Regions from separate parts of the Blastococcus sp. SYSU DS0552 genome, predicted to be linked through region 1. Evidence: riboswitches for the same ligand, from Rfam matches in the RefSeq annotation. Region 1 holds a riboswitch; each other region holds the start of a gene.

Region 1 (4,149 bases):
TGGGGACCCCGTCGCTCAACCCCGATTCGCCGGCCGAGCTGCTGCGGGCACTCCAGCAGGCCGGCCTCCCGGTGGCCGACACCCGCTCGTGGACCCTCGAGCAGCTCGAGCACCCGTGCGTCCCCCCGCTGCTCGAGTACAAGAAGCTGATGCGGCTGCTCACGGCCAACGGCTGGAGCTGGCTGGAGGCCTGGGTGCAGGGAGGGCGGTTCCGCTCCGCCTTCCTGCCGGGTGGGGTGGTCACGGGTCGGTGGGCGTCCAACGGCGGGGGTGCGCTCTCGGTGCCCACGCTGATCCGCCCCGCGGCGGTCGCGGACGACGGCTGGCGGTTCGTCGTCGCCGACGTGGCCCAGCTGGAGCCCCGGGTGCTCGCCGGGATGAGCGCGGACACCGCGATGGCCGAGGCGGCGCGGGCCTCGGACCTCTACGCGGGCATGGTCGCCGGTGGCGCGGTGGCGACCCGGGCGGAGGCCAAGCTGGGCATCCTCGGGGCCATGTACGGCGGCACCCGCGGGGAGAGCGGCCGCATGATGCCCCGGCTCGCCCGCCGCTACCCGCGCGCCATCGGCCTGGTCGAGGAATCCGCCCGGGCCGGCGAACGCGGCGAGGTGGTGCACACGCTGCTGGGCCGGGGGTCGCCGTCGCCCAGCGCGGCCTGGGCGCAGCGGGCGGACGGGCTCGGCGACGCCGCGGAGCAGGCCGGTTCCCGGGAGGACCGCGACCGCGCTCGCCGCGCCTGGGGTCGGTTCACCCGCAACTTCGTCGTCCAGGGCACCGGAGCGGAGTGGGCGCTGTGCTGGCTGGCCGACCTCCGCAACCGGCTCTGGCGGCTGGGCGGCGACGGGCCGCTGGAGACCCGGGCGCACCTGGCGTTCTTCCTCCACGACGAGGTGGTCGTGCACACCCCCGAGCACCTGGCCGACGACGTGGTCGAGGCGGTGCGCGCCGCGGCCACCACGGCCGGGCGGCTGCTGTTCGGCGCCTTCCCGGTGGACTTCCCGCTGGACGTCGCCGTCGTCCGGGCCTGGGCCGACGCCGGCTGACGGCCTGCCATACACCACCGACGGGGCAGGAGACGTGGCGCGACACGCGTCACGATCTGCGGAAGTGACCGCTTCCGCATTGTCACGACTGCATAACGACGGTTACCGTGGCGGAGCCCGGCCGATCGTTCTCTCCCCATCCGGGGAGGGTCTGCCGGGCGCCGCCGAGTCGCCCGCCGCCTTCGAGCTGCGGGCGAGCCGGGGACCCACCGAAGTTCTGGGGTGAATCGCGCACCGGGCACGTCCCGGTGCGGGTAGGGCTGCTTCCCGTCCGAATCCGTCAGCTAACCCGGTAGGCGGCACGACGGAAGAAACGGAGAGCCGCCGCATGGCGCGCCCCTGCACCGCCGCACCACCCCGCGCCCGCCGGCACCGCCGCCCCCCGGTGCGTCCCCGGACCTGACCGCACGCGCACCCGGCGTCCCGCCGGTCGCCCCCCGCCACCGATGAACCGCCGGCCGAGCCGCCGGTGCCCGGTGGCCCCGCGACCCGGCGCCGGTCCGCAGCCCGCATCCCTCGCGGTCCGCCTCGCCCGGCCGATCCCGCCGCACCAACGGAGCACCCCGAACCCATGGATCCCCGCACCACCACCTCGGGCCGTCGTGGCCCGCTCGTCCTCCGCCGTCGCCCGCCCTCGGGCCTCCGCCGTCCGGCGCTCTACCTCGGGGTCGCCGCCGCCGGTGCCCTCCTGGTCAACACCCTCGTCGGCGTGGACCCGGGCGCCCAGGCCGAGGCCGGCACCTCGCAGTCGGTGAGCGTCGCCCAGGAGCTCGGGCTCACCTCCCGCTCCGGCCCGGTCGACGTCGCCGAGGACCTCGCCCCGCTGCAGGACCTGGCGGCCAGCCGCAGCAGCCGCGAGGCCGAGCAGGTCGCGGCCCAGCAGGCCCAGGCCGCGGCCGACCAGGCCGAGCTCGACCGGCAGGCGGCCGAGGCGGAGGCCACCGCCCGCGCCGAGGCCGAGGCCACCGCCCGCGCCGAGGCCGAGGCGAAGGCTGTCGAGGAGAAGGCCGCGGAGGAGGCCCGGGCCGCCGAGCGGGCGGCCGCGCCCCCCGCCGCGGCGACGCCCACGCAGGAGGCCCGGGCCGCCGCCACCACCGCCGCCTCCGTGGCGGCCACGGCGGTCGCCCGGATCTCCAACACCGCGGGCAGCGTGAAGGCGCAGACCCAGGCCGCGGCCGACGCGGTGGTCAGCAACGTGCCCGGCGCCGCGGGGATCACCCTCGGCGGCACCCGGGCCAGCGCCGCCGACCCGGGCGGGCACCCCTCGGGCCTGGCGCTGGACTACATGGTGATGTCCGACGCCGCCCTCGGGGACGCGATCGTCGCCTACCACCGCGCCCACTGGGCCGAGCTGGGCGTGGACTACCTGATCTGGCAGCAGCGCATGCTCTCGTCCCCGGGCGGATCGTGGCAGGCGATGGAGAACCGGGGCAGCGCGACGGCCAACCACTTCGACCACGTGCACGTGAACTACAACTGACCCCGCCGCCCCGCGGCGGTGCCTAGGTGAGCCGGCGGACCACGGACAGCGGTAGCACCCGCATGGCCAGCCCGATGGGCACCCACGGCCATGCGGGGACGTAGGCCGTGGCCCGCCGGGCCTCGATGGCGGCCACCATGGCGCGGACGCCCGTCGGGGTGTCCACCATGAACCGGGTCCGCTGCTGCACGTGCTGGTTCATCTCCGACCGGATGTAGCCGGGGTAGATCACCGACACGTCCAGGCCGGGGATCCGCTCGGCCCGCAGCCCCTCGGCGAGGGACGCGACCCCGGCCTTGGTGGCGGCGTAGGTGGTCATCGACCGGCGCATGCCGCGCAGCGCCGACATCGAGGAGATCAGCACGAGGTGCCCGCGGCCCTGGCGGCGGAAGATCTCCAGCGCCGCCTCGGTCTGCGCCAGCGCGCCGACGAAGTTGGTCATCGCCGTCTCGCGGTTGGCCTCGGCCCGGCCGGTGCCCAGGGGCGCTCCCTTGCCGAGGCCGGCGTTCACGACCACCCGGTCGATCGAGCCGAACGCCGCGGCGAACGCGGCGAAGACCGTGGGCACGGTCTGGGCGTCGGTGACGTCGAGCGCCGCGGTCTCCACCCGCCGGCCGGTGGCCGGGCGGATCTCCGCTGCGAGGGCGTCCAGCCGATCGGTGCGCCGGGCGCAGAGCGCCAGGTCGTGGCCGCGGGCGGCGAACTGCCGGGCCATCTCCTCGCCCAGGCCGGAACTCGCGCCGGTGATGAGGACGGCGCCGGTGTTCATGGGTGCTCCTGTCGTTCGGTGCGGCAGGCCGCTGCGGCCGGCCGGCACGCACGGTACGAGAGCCCGCAGGCGGATCCGCGGCCGGCACCGCGGCGGCGCGTGGGGCCGGATGGGTTCCACCTCGTCGGCTCCGCCGGGGTTCAGACCCCCTCCGGGCGGGCACACCTGCAGGACGTACGAGTACGGGGGAGCGCGGAGGCGCCCTCTCGGCACCGACACGAGGGGACTCGGGAGTGACCACGGCCGGAACCAGCCGACGGTGCCTGGACGGCCGCTACCAGCTGCAGCAGCTCATCGCCGTCGGCGGGATGGGTGAGGTCTGGCGGGCGCGCGACCTGCAGCTCCACCGGTCCGTGGCGGTCAAGGTGCTGCGCAGCGAGTACGCCGACGACCCGGTGTTCGCGGCGCGCTTCCGCTCCGAGGCCCGGCACGCGGCGGCGTTGAGCCACCCCAACATCGCCGCGGTCCTCGACTACGGGGAGACGACCGCCGAGGACACCGGCGAGCGGCTGGCCTACCTGGTGATGGAGCTCGTGGAGGGGCCCCCGCTGTCGGCTCGGCTGGCCGAGGTGGGATCGCTGGACACCGCCGCCGCGCTCTCGCTGCTGCGGCAGGCGGCGGCCGGGCTGGCCGAGGCCCATCGGGCCGGCGTGGTCCACCGTGACGTCAAGCCGGCCAACATCCTGCTCGGCCGGGACGGCACGGTGAAGCTGACCGATTTCGGGATCTCGTGGTCGGCGGGGAGCGCGCCGATCACGGGCACCGGGCAGGTGGTCGGCACCGCCCAGTACATGTCGCCCGAGCAGGCCCGGGGCGAGCACGTCAGCCCGGCGAGCGACGTCTACGCCCTCGGTCTG
Region 2 (4,149 bases), on a different contig from region 1:
TGACAGGGCGCCGCACGGCACCCGCCGGCTGCTCCTAGCGGCCGGCCAGCAGGAAGGCCTCCAGCTCGGCCGGGAGGCCGGGTCCGGGCTGGTCGGCGGGGCGGTGCGCCGGCGGCGCCGGCCGCTCGTGGGAGCGCAGCCACGCCCAGGTGTCGGCGACAGTCGCCTCCAGCGCCCGCGTGGCCAGCCCGAGCTCGGCGGCCCGGGTGGTGTCGACGTCCCAGGCGGTGCGGGCGACCTCGTGGCGCAGCCACAGCGGCAGGTGCAGCCACTCCTGGACGCCGGCGGCGAGGAGGTCGGCCTCGGGCACCGGTACCCACTCCGCCGCGCTCCCGGTGACGACCCGACAGAGCTCGAGCAGGCCGCCCAGGGTCGTCATGCCCGCCGGCCCCGTGGCGTTGACCGCACCGGTGCGGCCCTGCCCGGCCATGTCCACGAGCCAGGCGGCCAGGTCACGGGCGTCGACCAGCGCGATCGGCTGGGCGACGCCCTCGGCCGGGACGACCACCCGACCGCCGCTCGCGATGCGCTCCAGCCACCAGCCGAGGCGGTGGAATCGGGTCGGAGGGGCCGACGATCAGGCCGGCACGGGCGGCGAGGAAGCGGCCACCGACGGCGGCGGCGAGCTGCCGCTCGCCGAAGGCCTTGATGGGCCCGTACTCGTCGTCCTCGGTGTCCCAGGTCGGCTCGCCGTCCTCCGGGCCGAGCGGCCCCGGCGGCCAGTTGCGGTACGCGTTGAGGCTGCTGGCTCTCGTGCAGGGTCCCGGCGCGAGCTTGCGAGTGCCGGGGGGCACGGGGGTCCTTCTACTGGCAGGAGGTGTCGACGACGAGCTCGGGCTCCCACTCCCCCAGCGCGCGCGGCAGCGCGCCGGGGTCGTCGCGGTCGCCGTGCAGCGCCCGCGCGCCCTCCGGCGGCGGACCCGTCAGGCCCCGGGTGAAGGTGGCGACGTCGTGCCCGCGAGCGAGCGCGGCCTCCACCACGTGCCGGCCGAGGAAGTGGGTGCCGCCGAGGACGAGGAGTCTCGTGCCGAGCACTCCAGCCCGGTCGGCGCCCGCGCGTCCAGGGAGTTCGCCGGCAGCGGATCCGCCGTCGGCGGACGAGCGCTACACCGCGCGGGACACCGGCAGCGTGGGCACCTGCGGAAGGGGCGTGGAACGGGCCGCGGCGAGCACCATCTGGGGCGAGGACGGCAGGCCCCGCCGGGTGCACAGCCGCAGCGCCCGGGCGCCGGTGAGGACGTCGGTCTCCGGCGGGACGACCAGCAGGTCGGCCCGGCGGTTCCCCCCGGCCCAGGTGAGGCAGACGACCTGCGGGTCCATGCTCCGGAAGCCGCCGGCGCGGACCGTGCGGCCCAGCACCTCCAGCTTGCGGGGGGCCGGCTCCCAGGCGTCGAGGGCGTAGGTGAACCGCTCCACCCGCACACCACGCCGCTCCAGCGCCGCGATCAGCTCCGGCAGCTCCACGGCGAGGTCCCGGCTCCGCGGGAACCACGCACCGTCGAACGCCGAACCGCCCGATCCGGCGTCGGCGCGCAGGCTCACCCGGACGTCGATGCCACCCCGGAAGCCCTCGATCGCCGGAACCGTACGGGTGATCGTCGCCATGAGCGTTCGGCCGCCTTCCTCTTCCCAGGGAGCCGGGGAGACGGCTCCGAGGTCAACGTAGGACGGGTGCGAGGCGAGACTCCTCGACGGCGTGGCGGGCGCGTCGGACCGCCCCGGCCAGTCATCACGATTCGTGACCTGACGAGCACGGAGCCCGCGCCGCGGACCGTGCGCCGCCGGTACGAGCACCGCACACGGGCAGTCGGGGGCGGGCCACGGGGAGTCAGTCCGCGCGGGGCTGCCCGCGATGCAGGCTCCGCGGCCTTGCCGTCGGGGACGGCGGTCTGCCTACCGTGCTGCGTCCACCAACGGGTGGGCCCGGATGGCGGACCGCCGAACCTGCCCACCGCCACCGGACCCGTGCACACGACGGGCAGGCGCGGGGAACCCACGAGATCCTGGCCCTCGGCCTCGGGGTGAAGCCGCAGCACGCGGCCGGGCAGCTCTCGCCCGAACCCGACAGCTAACCCCGCAGGCGGCGAGAGGCTTCTCCCATGCTCAAGCACCGCACGGCGCGACCCGGTCGCTCCACCCGCACCTCCGCGGCGGCGGCCATGGCACGTCCGGCCGTGGTCCTCGCGGCCGCCGCGGCTACCTCCCTCGCGATCGCCGGTCCGGCCCAGGCCCACCCCGGGGAGCACACGGTCGTCCCCGGTGACACGCTGGGCGGGCTCGCGGCCGCCCACGGCACCTCGTGGCAGACCATCCACGCCGACAACCTCGCCACCATCGGCGCCGACCCGAACGTCCTGCGCGTCGGCCAGGTCCTCGTCATCGGCGGGTCGGGAAACGCCCCTGCCGCCCCCTCCCCCGCCCCCGTCGGCGGCGAGTACGTGGTCCAGCCGGGCGACACGCTGGGCGGCATCGCCGCCCGCCACGGCACCACCTGGCAGGACGTGCACGCCCTCAACCTCGAGGTCATCGGGGCGGACCCGAACGTGCTGCGCGTCGGGCAGCGACTCACCCTCGTCGGCGGCCCGTCGGCGGCCCCGGAACGCGCCAGCCGCGCCGCGGACCGGCCGGCCCCGGACACGGCCGCCTACGGCGCGTGGGAACCGCACGTGCGCCCCGCCGTCGCGGAGGTCGCCGCGGAGTTCGGCATCCCGACGGTGCTCACCCGCCCCGGCCACAGCCCGTCGGAGGGCCGCGCCGCCGACTTCATGGTCTACGACGACCGGGCCACGGGCGACGCGCTCAGCCAGTACGTCATCGACAACGCGGCACGCCTCGGCGTCGAGTACGTGATCTGGCAGCAGCAGATCGCCGGGACGTGGACGGGCTGGGCCTGGCAGCCCATGGAGGACCGCGGCTCCCCCACCGCCAACCACATGGACCACCCGCACGTGGCCTTCGCGCCGGCGCCGTAACGGCCCCATGACGCAGCGAGCCCCTGCCCGGTGATCCGGGCAGGGGCTCGCTGCGTCGTGGGGCGGATCAGCTGGGCTTGGGCTTGCGGTTCTTGGCCTTGCCGCGCTCGGTCTGGTCGAGCACCACCTTGCGGATGCGGACGCCGGCCGGCGTGACCTCCACGCACTCGTCCTCGGCACAGAACTCCAGCGCCTGCTCCAGGTTGAGGATCCTCGGCGGGATCAGCCGCTCCAGCTCCTCGGAGGTGGACTTGCGCATGTTGGTGAGCTTCTTCTCCTTGGTGATGTTCACGTCCATGTCGTCCGGACGGGAGTTCTCACCCACGATCATGCCCTCGTAGACCTCGGTGCCCGGCTGGACCATGAGCTGGCCACGCTCCTGCAGCGAGAACATCGAGTAGGTCGTCGCCACGCCCTGGCGGTCGGCGACCAGCGAGCCGGTCGGCCGGGCGCGCATGTCGCCCAGCCACGGCTCGTAGCCCTCGAGGTTGCTGTTCAGCACGCCGGTGCCGCGGGTCTCGGTCAGGAACTCGGTGCGGAACCCGATGAGGCCGCGGGAGGGGACGACGTACTCCATCCGCGCCCAGCCGGTGTCGTGGTGCACCAGGTTCTCCAGCCGGCCGCGGCGCACCGCGAGCGCCTGGGTCAGGGTGCCGACGTACTCGCCGGGGGTGTCGATGGTGACCCGCTCGACGGGCTCGTGCAGCTTGCCGTCGATCTCCTTGGTGACGACGGTGGGCCGGCCGACGGTGAGCTCGAACTCCTCGCGGCGCAGCTGCTCGACGAGGATGGCCAGCGCCAGCTCGCCACGGCCCTGCATCTCCCAGGTGTCGGGGCGGTCGGTGGGCAGCATGCGCACGCTGACGTTGCCGACCAGCTCCTGGTCGAGGCGGTTCTTGATCAGGCGGGCGGTGAGCTTCTTGCCCGACTTGCCCGACAGCGGCGAGGTGTTGATCCCGATGGTGATCGAGATCGAGGGCTCGTCGACGGTCAGCGGGGGCAGCGGCCGCGGGTCGTTCGGGTCGGCGAGGGTGTCGCCGATCATGATGTCCTCGATGCCGGCGATGGCGACCAGGTCGCCGGGGCCGGCGCTCTCGGCCGGCGTCCGGGTGAGGCCCTCGGTGACCAGCAGCTCGGTGATCTTGACGTTCTTGATCGTGCCGTCGACCTTGCACCA
Region 3 (4,149 bases), on a different contig from region 1:
GTGCCCGACGTGCTGGTCCGCCTGCTGCCCGGCACCTACTGGCGGCTGATCGCTCGCCGGGCGACCGCGGCGCGGCCGAGGGGCTGAGCACCGGGAAAAGGGTTGCCGGTGGCAGTAGAACGGGGACGTGACCGACCCCTCCTGCCGGATCGTCGAGCTCGGCCCCGACGACGACCTCTTCCCCTCCTGGTGCGAGGTGTGGGCCGCCTCCGGCCGGGCCGCCCGGCCGCAGGACCCGCCCCGGCCGGCGCAGGAGCACGTCGCGCTGGGGTGGGAGCTCGTCGCGCCCGGTGGCTCCCGGGACGGCACCCACCGGGCCGCCCTGGTGGACGGCGCGGTCGCCGGCGCGCTCCGGCTGATCCTCCCGCGCAAGGACAACCCGACGCTGGCGGTGGTGGACCTCGCGGTGCACCCGGCCTCCCGGCGCCGTGGCCTCGGGAGCGCGCTGCTGGCCGAGGCCCGGGTACTCGCCGCCGCGCACGGCCGCAGCTCGCTGGTGAGCGAGGTGGACGAGCCCGGCCCCGGGGCGCCGGGCCGCGCCTTCGCCGAGCGGCACGGCTGGTCCTGCGACCTGGTGGAGACCCGCCGGGAACTGGTGCTGCCGGTCGACGAGGACCGGCTGGGGGCGCTCGAGGCCGCGGCCGGCGCCGGGTACGAGATCGTCACCTGGCGGGACCGCACCCCGGACGCGCTGCTGGCCGACCGGGCGCTGCTGGAGCGGCGCATGACCACCGACGCACCCCACGGCGATCTGCCGGTGGGGGAGGAGGAGTGGGACGGGGACCGGATCCGCGAGTACGAGCGGACCCACGTCGCCCGGGGCCGGACGGTGCTCAGCGCGGGCGCGGTGATCGGCGGCCGGCTGGTCGGCTTCACCGACCTGCAGATCCCGCTCGCCCAGCCGGCGCTCGCCCACCAGGGCGGCACGCTGGTGCTCCGTGAGCACCGGGGGCACCGGCTCGGCGCCCGGATGAAGGCGGCCGTGCTGCGGGAGCTGGCAGCGGGGTTCCCCGGCGTCCGGCGGATCAGCACCTACAACTCCGAGGGCAACACGCCCATGGTCGCGGTCAACGAGGCGCTGGGTTTCCGCCCCGCCGGCGCGCTGTCGTCCTGGTCGACCCGCCTCTGAGCCGGGCGGTCCCACCGCCCCGGGTCGCGTGCGGTTGACTGCCGGGGTGGACCGTTCCATCCCTGCGGAGTTCGTCCGCGCCCACACCCGGCCGGTCCGGCCGGACCTGGTGCCCGAGGTGGAGCTGCTGGTCGCCGCCGACGTCGTCGCCCTGTGGGAGGCGATGGAGACCGAGCACGGGCGCACCTCCACGGACCCGCCGTTCTGGGCCGCGGCCTGGCCGGGCGGCCAGGCGCTGGCCCGCCACGTGCTCGACCACCCCGGCCTGGTGGCCGGGCGCACCGTGCTGGACCTGGGGGCGGGCAGCGGCCTGGTCGCGGTCGCGGCGGTCCTGGCCGGCGCGACCGCGGTGCTCGCCAGCGACGTCGACCCGTTCGCGCTGACCGCGATCGCCGTCAACGCCGAGCGGAACGGCACCTCGGGCATCACGCCCGCCGGCGACGTGCTCGGGGGCGAGCCGCCCGACGTCGCGGTCGTCCTCGCCGGCGACGTCTGCTACGACCGGGAGATGACCGACCGGGTGCTGCCCTTCCTCGAGGCGGCCCGGGCCGGCGGTGCCGAGGTGCTGATCGGTGATCCCGGGCGGGTGTACCTCCCCGAGGACCGGCTGGAAGCGCTGGCGGTCTACGACGTGCCCGACACCGAGCCGTCGCCCACCGGGCCGGTGCCGGTGCGCCGGACCACGGTCTGGCGGCTCCCCTGACGGTCACCTCCCGTTCCTTTTCCCGCCAGGGGATTGTCACGAACGGATAACGCTGGTTACCGTGGGTCCCGCCCGGCCGGTCGTTCTCTCCCCATCCGGGGGAGGTCCGCCGGGCGCCGCCGAGTCGCCCGCCGAGGGCGAGCCGGGGACCCACCGAAGTACTGGGGTGAATCGCGCGCCGGGGCACGTCCTGGCGCGGGTAGGGCCGCTTCCCGCCCGAATCCGTCAGCTAACCCGGTAGGCGGCACGACGGAAGAAACGGAGAGCCGCCGCATGGCGAGCCTGCGGGCCCACCTTGCACGGAACCGCAGCCGGTACGGAGCCTCGCGCGCGCCTTCCCCGCGCTGAGCGCCCGGGCGTACGCCCGACACCGCTGCCCCTCGACCATCCCCGCAGCAGTTCCCGCCGCCGTCGCCGGCCCTGCCGCCCCCTGCCCCTGGAGCAGTTCCTCCCCATGAACCTTCGCGCCACCTCGATCACCCGTGCTCTCCGCCCCACGACCGGGCGCCGTTCGACGAAGACGGTCCGCCGTTCCGCGCTGCTGCTCCTGGCGGTCGCCGCGGCAGGCGGCCTGCTGGCCAACGGCGTCGTCGCCGACGAGCCGGTCGCCCAGGCCGAGCCGGAGCTGGCCTCCGTCAGCGTCGCCGAGCAGCTCGGCATCACCGACGAGACCCCCGCGCCCGACGTGACGGTGGCCGCGGCCGACACCCTCGGCCAGCTGGCCGCGAGCCGCAGCGAGCGCGCGGCCGAGCAGGCCGCCGCGGCGGAGGCGCGGGCCGCGGCCGAGCAGGCCGAGCTGGACCGCCGTGCCGCCGAGGAGGCCGCCCGCCGCGCCGCCGAGGAGGAAGCCGCGCGCAAGGCCGCTGCCGAGGAGGCCGCCCGCAAGGCCGCTGCCGAGGAGGCCGCCCGCGTGCAGGCGGCCCGGGAGCAGGCCGCCCGCACCCCGGCGCCGGCCGCACCAGCCCCGGCCCCGGCCCCGGCCCCGGCCCCGGCTCCGGCTCCTGCCCGGAGCGCTCCCGCGCCGGCCGCCGCGGCCCCGGCCGGCTCCTTCCAGGAGTACGCGATGGGCAAGCTCGGCGGCTCGGGCAGCGAGTTCAGCTGCCTGGAGAGCCTGTGGGGCAAGGAGAGCGGGTGGAACCCGAACGCCCAGAACCCGCGGAGCACCGCCTACGGCATCGCGCAGTTCCTCGACTCCACCTGGGCCGGGACCGGCATCGCCAAGACCTCCGACGGCTACCGGCAGATCGACGCCGGCCTGATCTACATCAACAACCGCTACGGCTCCCCGTGCGGCGCGTGGTCGCACTCCCAGGCCACCGGCTGGTACTGAGCGGGCCTCTGCCCCCGCCCCTCGCCCGCGCGGGGCGGGACCCTGCGGCGAGGCCGTTCCAGCACGTCACCACGCTCGGGGTGGTCTTCGGACGGGGGCGTCCCCGCTGAGGCATTGGAGGCTTTACCTGCGTCGTCGGCCCCGAGGACGCAGGTAGAGCTTCCAATGCCCGGGGTCGGCTCAGCGCAGCCGAGCCTCGGCTCCAGGCCTAAGGTCGGTGCAGCGTGCACGGAGGGGGAGCGATGACCGAGGCCGACGACGCCGACCGGACCACCCCGCAGAGCGGGATCGTCGGGCGGTCGATCGACGAGTTCGTGAACCAGCTGCGGTTCTTCTCCGACCGCGCCCGTAACCTCGCCGGGAATGCGACGTCCCGCCTCCCGCTGCCGGCCCTGCCCAGCCCGCCCGGGGCGATGTCGGCGGCCCAGCTGCGCGCCGTCAAGGAGATGGTGACCGCGCAGCGCACCTCGATCGCCGCCATGCGCGCTCAGCTCGACGCGTTCGACCAGCAGCTCGCCGTCTTCGAGCGGATCCTCGACCCCCTGGTCGAGTGGAGCACGACCTGGGCGCGGCTGGAGGAGGCCGTCGGCGACATCGTGCGCCGGGAGCCGCCCGTCGAGCAGTGACGGTCAGCCCGCCAGCGACCTGACGAGCAGCACCGCGCCGGAGAGCAGGCACAGCACCAGGGCGGCGCGGCGCATGGCCGGCAGGGCCAGCCGCCGGCGCAGGGGTCCGGCGAGGAGGAAGCCGGTCAGCACGAACGGCACCAGCCCCGCACCGGTGAGCAGCCCGCCCCCGTCGAGCTCGCCGCCGGCGACCAGCACGCCGAGGGACAGCAGCGTCGTCCCGACGAAGAACACCGACAGGTTCGCCCGCTGGGCGGCCGGGGTGGGCGCGCGGTAGGTGACCACCAGGGGCGGTCCGGGCGTCGCCGCGACAGTCGAGAGCGTCCCGGAGGCGAAGCCGGCGACGGTGAGCGCGCGCCGC
Region 4 (4,149 bases), on a different contig from region 1:
GTGGTGACCGGGGCCGCCTCGGCCGGGGTGGTCGGCTCGGCCGGCTGGCCGCCGGGGTAGATGTGCACCGGCTCCGTCCGCTCACCCTGCACCTTGGCGTGGTCCCGCGGCACGACCACGAAGGCGTACCGCGGGGTGGACAGCGGCAGCCGGGGCGACGTCCAGGCGGTGGCGCCGGTGGAGCCCACGATGCGACCGGCGGCGCCGGAGGTGACGTCGATGACGAGGTAGTCGCGGGCCCCGGGCACCCCCGTCCAGTCCAGCGAAGCCCGCTGATCGACGGCCTCGCCGGTGAGATCGGCCGGGGCGAGCAGCACGGCGGCGGCCTGCGTGTGCGATGTGACGGGCCGAGGGGCTGCCAGGACGGCGTCGGCGAGTCCGGCGCCGCCGATCAGGGTCAGGGCCGCCAGGACGGCCAGGTTGCGCTTGTTCATGGCGTCGGTCCTCAGATCAGGTCGAGTGGGGTCTGGACGAGGCGGTCGGCGGCATGGGCGCCGCCGCCGGCATCGGTCAGGACGGCGGTGGCGACGGCGAGCACGAGACCGGCCCTCGAGGAGAGCCGGGCAGGCGCTGCAGATGCCGCTCGGACGCCGCGTCCGGGGCTGCGGCGGTGGCACCACCGGTCGAACCGACGGCGGCTGAACGTTCTGTCACGCATCAATTACGCCACGTCATGAAGGCGGCGGTGCACAGGCGCGCCGGTCGCCTTCCGGCCGCGGCGCCGGTGTGGCGCACCGCTGACGCCGAGGTGCCCACACCCATTGGGAGCCGTGTCCTTGCTCACGCCGACAGGGAGGCGCGAGCGCCAGGCACGACACCGCGGGCCTGGGAGAGGTGGGGCGGGTGGGGCTCGAACCCACGACCCAGGGATTATGAGTCCCATGCTCTGACCAGCTGAGCTACCGCCCCGGACCCGCCAGCCTGCCAGACGGCGCCGCGGCGCCGCAGCCACGTCCTGGGGTCGGTGGGGCGAACTGACAAGGTCCGTTACCCCCCTGTGACATTCGGGCGATCCGCTTGTACCGTCTCTCGCGGCCCATCCGATCCCGCTCCCGAAACCCGGGGGCTCGGACGGGCCCCGCCGAACTCTGCGGCCTCACCGCCGCGGGGACCGGGGACCCACGTTCTCTGGGGTGAATCCCGCCTGCGCCACCACGGGCAGGCAGGTAGGGCATGTTCCGGCCCGAACCCGTCAGCTGACCTGGTAGGCGGATAGAGGAACGGAGACCGTCGCCTTGGCGACCTCGCACCACCTGCGCCACCACGTCCCGGCCGCGCCCGCGCGCCGGGCCCTCCGCCGCACCCGTCGGGCGGCCACCGCCGCCACCGCACTGCTGGCGCTCGCACTGCTCGGGACGTCGACCGCGGCGGCCGCGCCGGGCGACGCGCGCAGCGAGTACGACCGCGTCGAGGCGGAGGTCGCCGACATCGAGCAGCGCGTGCGCGACGCGGAGGAGCGCCTGCAGCAGCTCACCCTCCGGGCAGAGGAGGCCAGCGGCGCCGTGCTCGCCGCGCAGGCCGAGCTCGACCGCGCCCGCGAGCACGCCGACGCCATCGCCGCCGAGCTCGCCGCCGTCCGGGAGGCCGTGGCGAGTACCCAGGGTGAGGTAGCCGCCCTCGGCCGGGAGGCCTACATGGGCAGCGACAAGTCCATGAAGCAGCTGGAGATGGTGCTGCACGCCGACGGCCCGGGGGAGCTCCTCCAGCAGGCCGCGACGCTCGACCTCCTCGGTGAGGATCGCGCGCAGGTGCTCGAGGACCTGCGGGTGGCCGAGGCCCGCGAGGCCCGGCTCGACCAGGAGGCGAAGGCCGCCGTCGCCGAGCGGGATGCCGCAGCGCGCAAGGCCCAGGGCATGCAGGCGGAGGTCGACGCCCTCCTCGCGGCCGCGCAGACCGACTTCGATGCGCTCACCGCCGAGAAGGCGGCGCTGGACGAGCAGCTGCGCGAGGCGGAGATCCGCATGCTCAGCCTCCGCGGCACGGCCGACCCCGTCGCCGCCTGGTCCGAGCAGCAGGCCACCGAGCAGGCGGCCGTGGCGGCGGCTCCCGCGACCGCCGGGGCCGGCCGGCTCACCCAGGGGCGGGTCACCTCCTGCTACGGCAGCCGGTGGGGTACCCAGCACCTCGGCGTGGACATCGCCGCGCCGATCGGCACCCCGATCTTCACGCCGGAGCCCGGGGTCGTGCTGCAGGCCGGGCCGGCCAGCGGGTTCGGCCTCGCCGTCGCCATCCAGCACCACGACGGGGCCATCACCGTCTACGGGCACGTGAACCAGTTCTTCGTCTCGCCGGGCCAGGTCGTCAGCGGTGGGCAGCAGATCGCCGAGGTGGGCAACCGGGGCCAGTCCACCGGCCCGCACCTGCACTTCGAGGTGCACCTCGGTGGCCTGTACGCCAACCGGTCCAACCCGGTGCCGTGGCTGGCCCAGCGCGGCATCACCCTCGGCGGCAGCTGCGGCTGAGGCTGGTTGACGCCATCGGTCAAGATGAGCACGTGCGGACGACGGCGGGGGCGAGCCCGTGGCTGCGGGCGTGGCTCCTCGTCGCGCTGCTCGCGGCCGGCGTGGTCGCCGCCCTCGCCGTCGACGTGCCCACCCTGGCGCAGGTCCGCTCGTGGGCCGACGGCGGCGGCCTCCGGACGTGGCTGCTGCTGATCGCCGCGCAGGGGGTGGTCCTGCTCGCGCCCGTCCCACGGTCGGTGCTGGCGGCGCTGACCGGAGCGGTCCTGGGATTCGGCGCGGGCTTCGCGGTCGCCTACACCGGTGCCTTCCTGGCGGCGACCGGTGCGTTCTGGCTCGCGCGGGGCCTGGGTCGCCCGGCCGTGGAGCGGCTGGCGGGGCCGCGGCTCGGCCGCGTGGACCGGTTCTCCAGCGACCGGGGCTTCGTCGCGGTGGTGCTGAGCCGGGTGGTCCCGATGGTGCCCTTCGTCCTGGTCAACTACGCGGCGGGCCTGAGCGCCGTACGGCCGCTGACCTACGGCGTCGCCACCGCCGTCGGACTGATACCCGGCACGGTGGTGCAAGTGGGCGCCGGCGCCTCGGCCGGCGCGGTCGTCGCCTGGATGCCGACCGCCACGGTCGCCCCGGTGGTCGTCGTGCTGGTGCTGCTGCTGCTCGCTGGTGCGGCCGTGTCGAGGTACCGATCCCGCACCGGCGAGCAGGTGGGCGAGGACGCGGGTCAGCGCCCGCCGAAGAACCGCCCCAGCGCGCCGCCGGCCCCGCCCACGGTGCGGGCGGCCAGCTGAAGGATCGGTCCGCCCGGGATGCCCGGCACCTGCTGGACGATCGGCGCCAGCTGCAGGAGCCCGGGCACGTCGTGGACCTTCAGTCTGCGGCGGGCCACGGCCGGTACCGGGTTCACCCGGCCGGCGGCTGCGTCGAGCAGGAGCTCGGGGGTTGCCTCCACGGCCGGGCCCTCGACGACACCCGGCGGCACCCGTCGCACCCGCCACCCGTCGTCGTCCGCGGTGAACCCCCAGCCGCCGTCGGGTGTCACCAGGCTGACGCGGCCGGCGATGCCCGACGAGGCGGCCAGTGCGCCGGTCACGTCGGTCAGCGCCGCGAGCCCTGACTGCAACACGGGGCCAGGCGGTGGTGGCGCACCGCAGGACGCCAGGTCCAGCCCGTGGACGGCGAGCTCGTAGGCCTGTCCGAGGACGACGCTGAGCAGCGGCAGCCGGCCGACGACCGAGACCGCGGGTGCGGTGTCGAGCTCCACCGGCTCGTCGGCCATGTAGCGGGCCGTCGCCTCGCGGTTGCGGCGCAGGGCGGCCAGCACCTCCGCCCGGGAGGCGTCGCGGTGGGCGGCGGTCACCCGAGCGTTGACCGCGTCCGGGTCGGGGGGCGTGCCGGCGCCGCCGGTCCGGGCCGAGGCGATGAGGTCGGGCAGGGCGGTGTGGTCGTCCCAGCAGCCCAGGTGCACGCAGATCTCGTGGGCCCGCCACCCGGGGAGCCGGGACCGGCGGTCGAGGTCCACCGATTCCGCCTGCGCGAGGAAGGCGTCCCACGCGTCCAGCACCATCCCCGCGACCGCGTCGCGGCCCGCCTCGGCCATGCCCTGGTGTCCGCCCACGCGGAGGCCCTACCCGGAGGCCGCGCGAGGCAGGCACGGCGCACCGTGGCGCCGGTCACCCGCCCGGGTGAGCGCGCC

Evidence for each region. A riboswitch is a leader RNA that binds a small molecule or an ion and turns the genes downstream of it on or off. The one in region 1 is predicted to bind cyclic di-AMP.
Region 2: it holds a riboswitch for cyclic di-AMP, as region 1 does, so the genes downstream of both, ACI8AG_RS09295 (LysM peptidoglycan-binding domain-containing protein) here and ACI8AG_RS00555 (hypothetical protein) in region 1, are expected to answer to the same signal.
Region 3: it holds a riboswitch for cyclic di-AMP, as region 1 does, so the genes downstream of both, ACI8AG_RS18335 (aggregation-promoting factor C-terminal-like domain-containing protein) here and ACI8AG_RS00555 (hypothetical protein) in region 1, are expected to answer to the same signal.
Region 4: it holds a riboswitch for cyclic di-AMP, as region 1 does, so the genes downstream of both, ACI8AG_RS15025 (murein hydrolase activator EnvC family protein) here and ACI8AG_RS00555 (hypothetical protein) in region 1, are expected to answer to the same signal.

The regions. Positions count from the first base shown of each region.
Region 1 is NZ_JBJHAB010000001.1:103,686-107,834, forward strand. It holds gene ACI8AG_RS00550 (bifunctional 3'-5' exonuclease/DNA polymerase) at 1-1,043, shown strand, start outside; cyclic di-AMP (ydaO/yuaA leader) riboswitch at 1,211-1,358, shown strand; gene ACI8AG_RS00555 (hypothetical protein) at 1,615-2,523, shown strand; gene ACI8AG_RS00560 (SDR family oxidoreductase) at 2,546-3,292, opposite strand; gene ACI8AG_RS00565 (protein kinase domain-containing protein) at 3,526-4,149, shown strand, end outside.
Region 2 is NZ_JBJHAB010000007.1:129,329-133,477, forward strand. It holds gene ACI8AG_RS09275 (sulfite exporter TauE/SafE family protein) at 1-3, shown strand, start outside; gene ACI8AG_RS09280 (hypothetical protein) at 35-508, opposite strand; gene ACI8AG_RS09285 (NAD-dependent epimerase/dehydratase family protein) at 805-1,035, opposite strand; gene ACI8AG_RS09290 (DUF5994 family protein) at 1,105-1,605, opposite strand; cyclic di-AMP (ydaO/yuaA leader) riboswitch at 1,985-2,078, shown strand; gene ACI8AG_RS09295 (LysM peptidoglycan-binding domain-containing protein) at 2,100-2,972, shown strand; gene typA (translational GTPase TypA) at 3,040-4,149, opposite strand, start outside.
Region 3 is NZ_JBJHAB010000023.1:23,380-27,528, reverse strand. It holds gene ACI8AG_RS18350 (SDR family NAD(P)-dependent oxidoreductase) at 1-87, shown strand, start outside; gene ACI8AG_RS18345 (GNAT family N-acetyltransferase) at 128-1,129, shown strand; gene ACI8AG_RS18340 (class I SAM-dependent methyltransferase) at 1,176-1,832, shown strand; cyclic di-AMP (ydaO/yuaA leader) riboswitch at 1,950-2,076, shown strand; gene ACI8AG_RS18335 (aggregation-promoting factor C-terminal-like domain-containing protein) at 2,287-3,162, shown strand; gene ACI8AG_RS18330 (hypothetical protein) at 3,405-3,788, shown strand; gene ACI8AG_RS18325 (TSUP family transporter) at 3,792-4,149, opposite strand, start outside.
Region 4 is NZ_JBJHAB010000014.1:96,584-100,732, reverse strand. It holds gene ACI8AG_RS15035 (heparin lyase I family protein) at 1-434, opposite strand, end outside; tRNA gene ACI8AG_RS15030 (tRNA-Ile) at 836-909, opposite strand; cyclic di-AMP (ydaO/yuaA leader) riboswitch at 1,070-1,225, shown strand; gene ACI8AG_RS15025 (murein hydrolase activator EnvC family protein) at 1,236-2,462, shown strand; gene ACI8AG_RS15020 (TVP38/TMEM64 family protein) at 2,495-3,244, shown strand; gene ACI8AG_RS15015 (maleylpyruvate isomerase N-terminal domain-containing protein) at 3,178-4,071, opposite strand.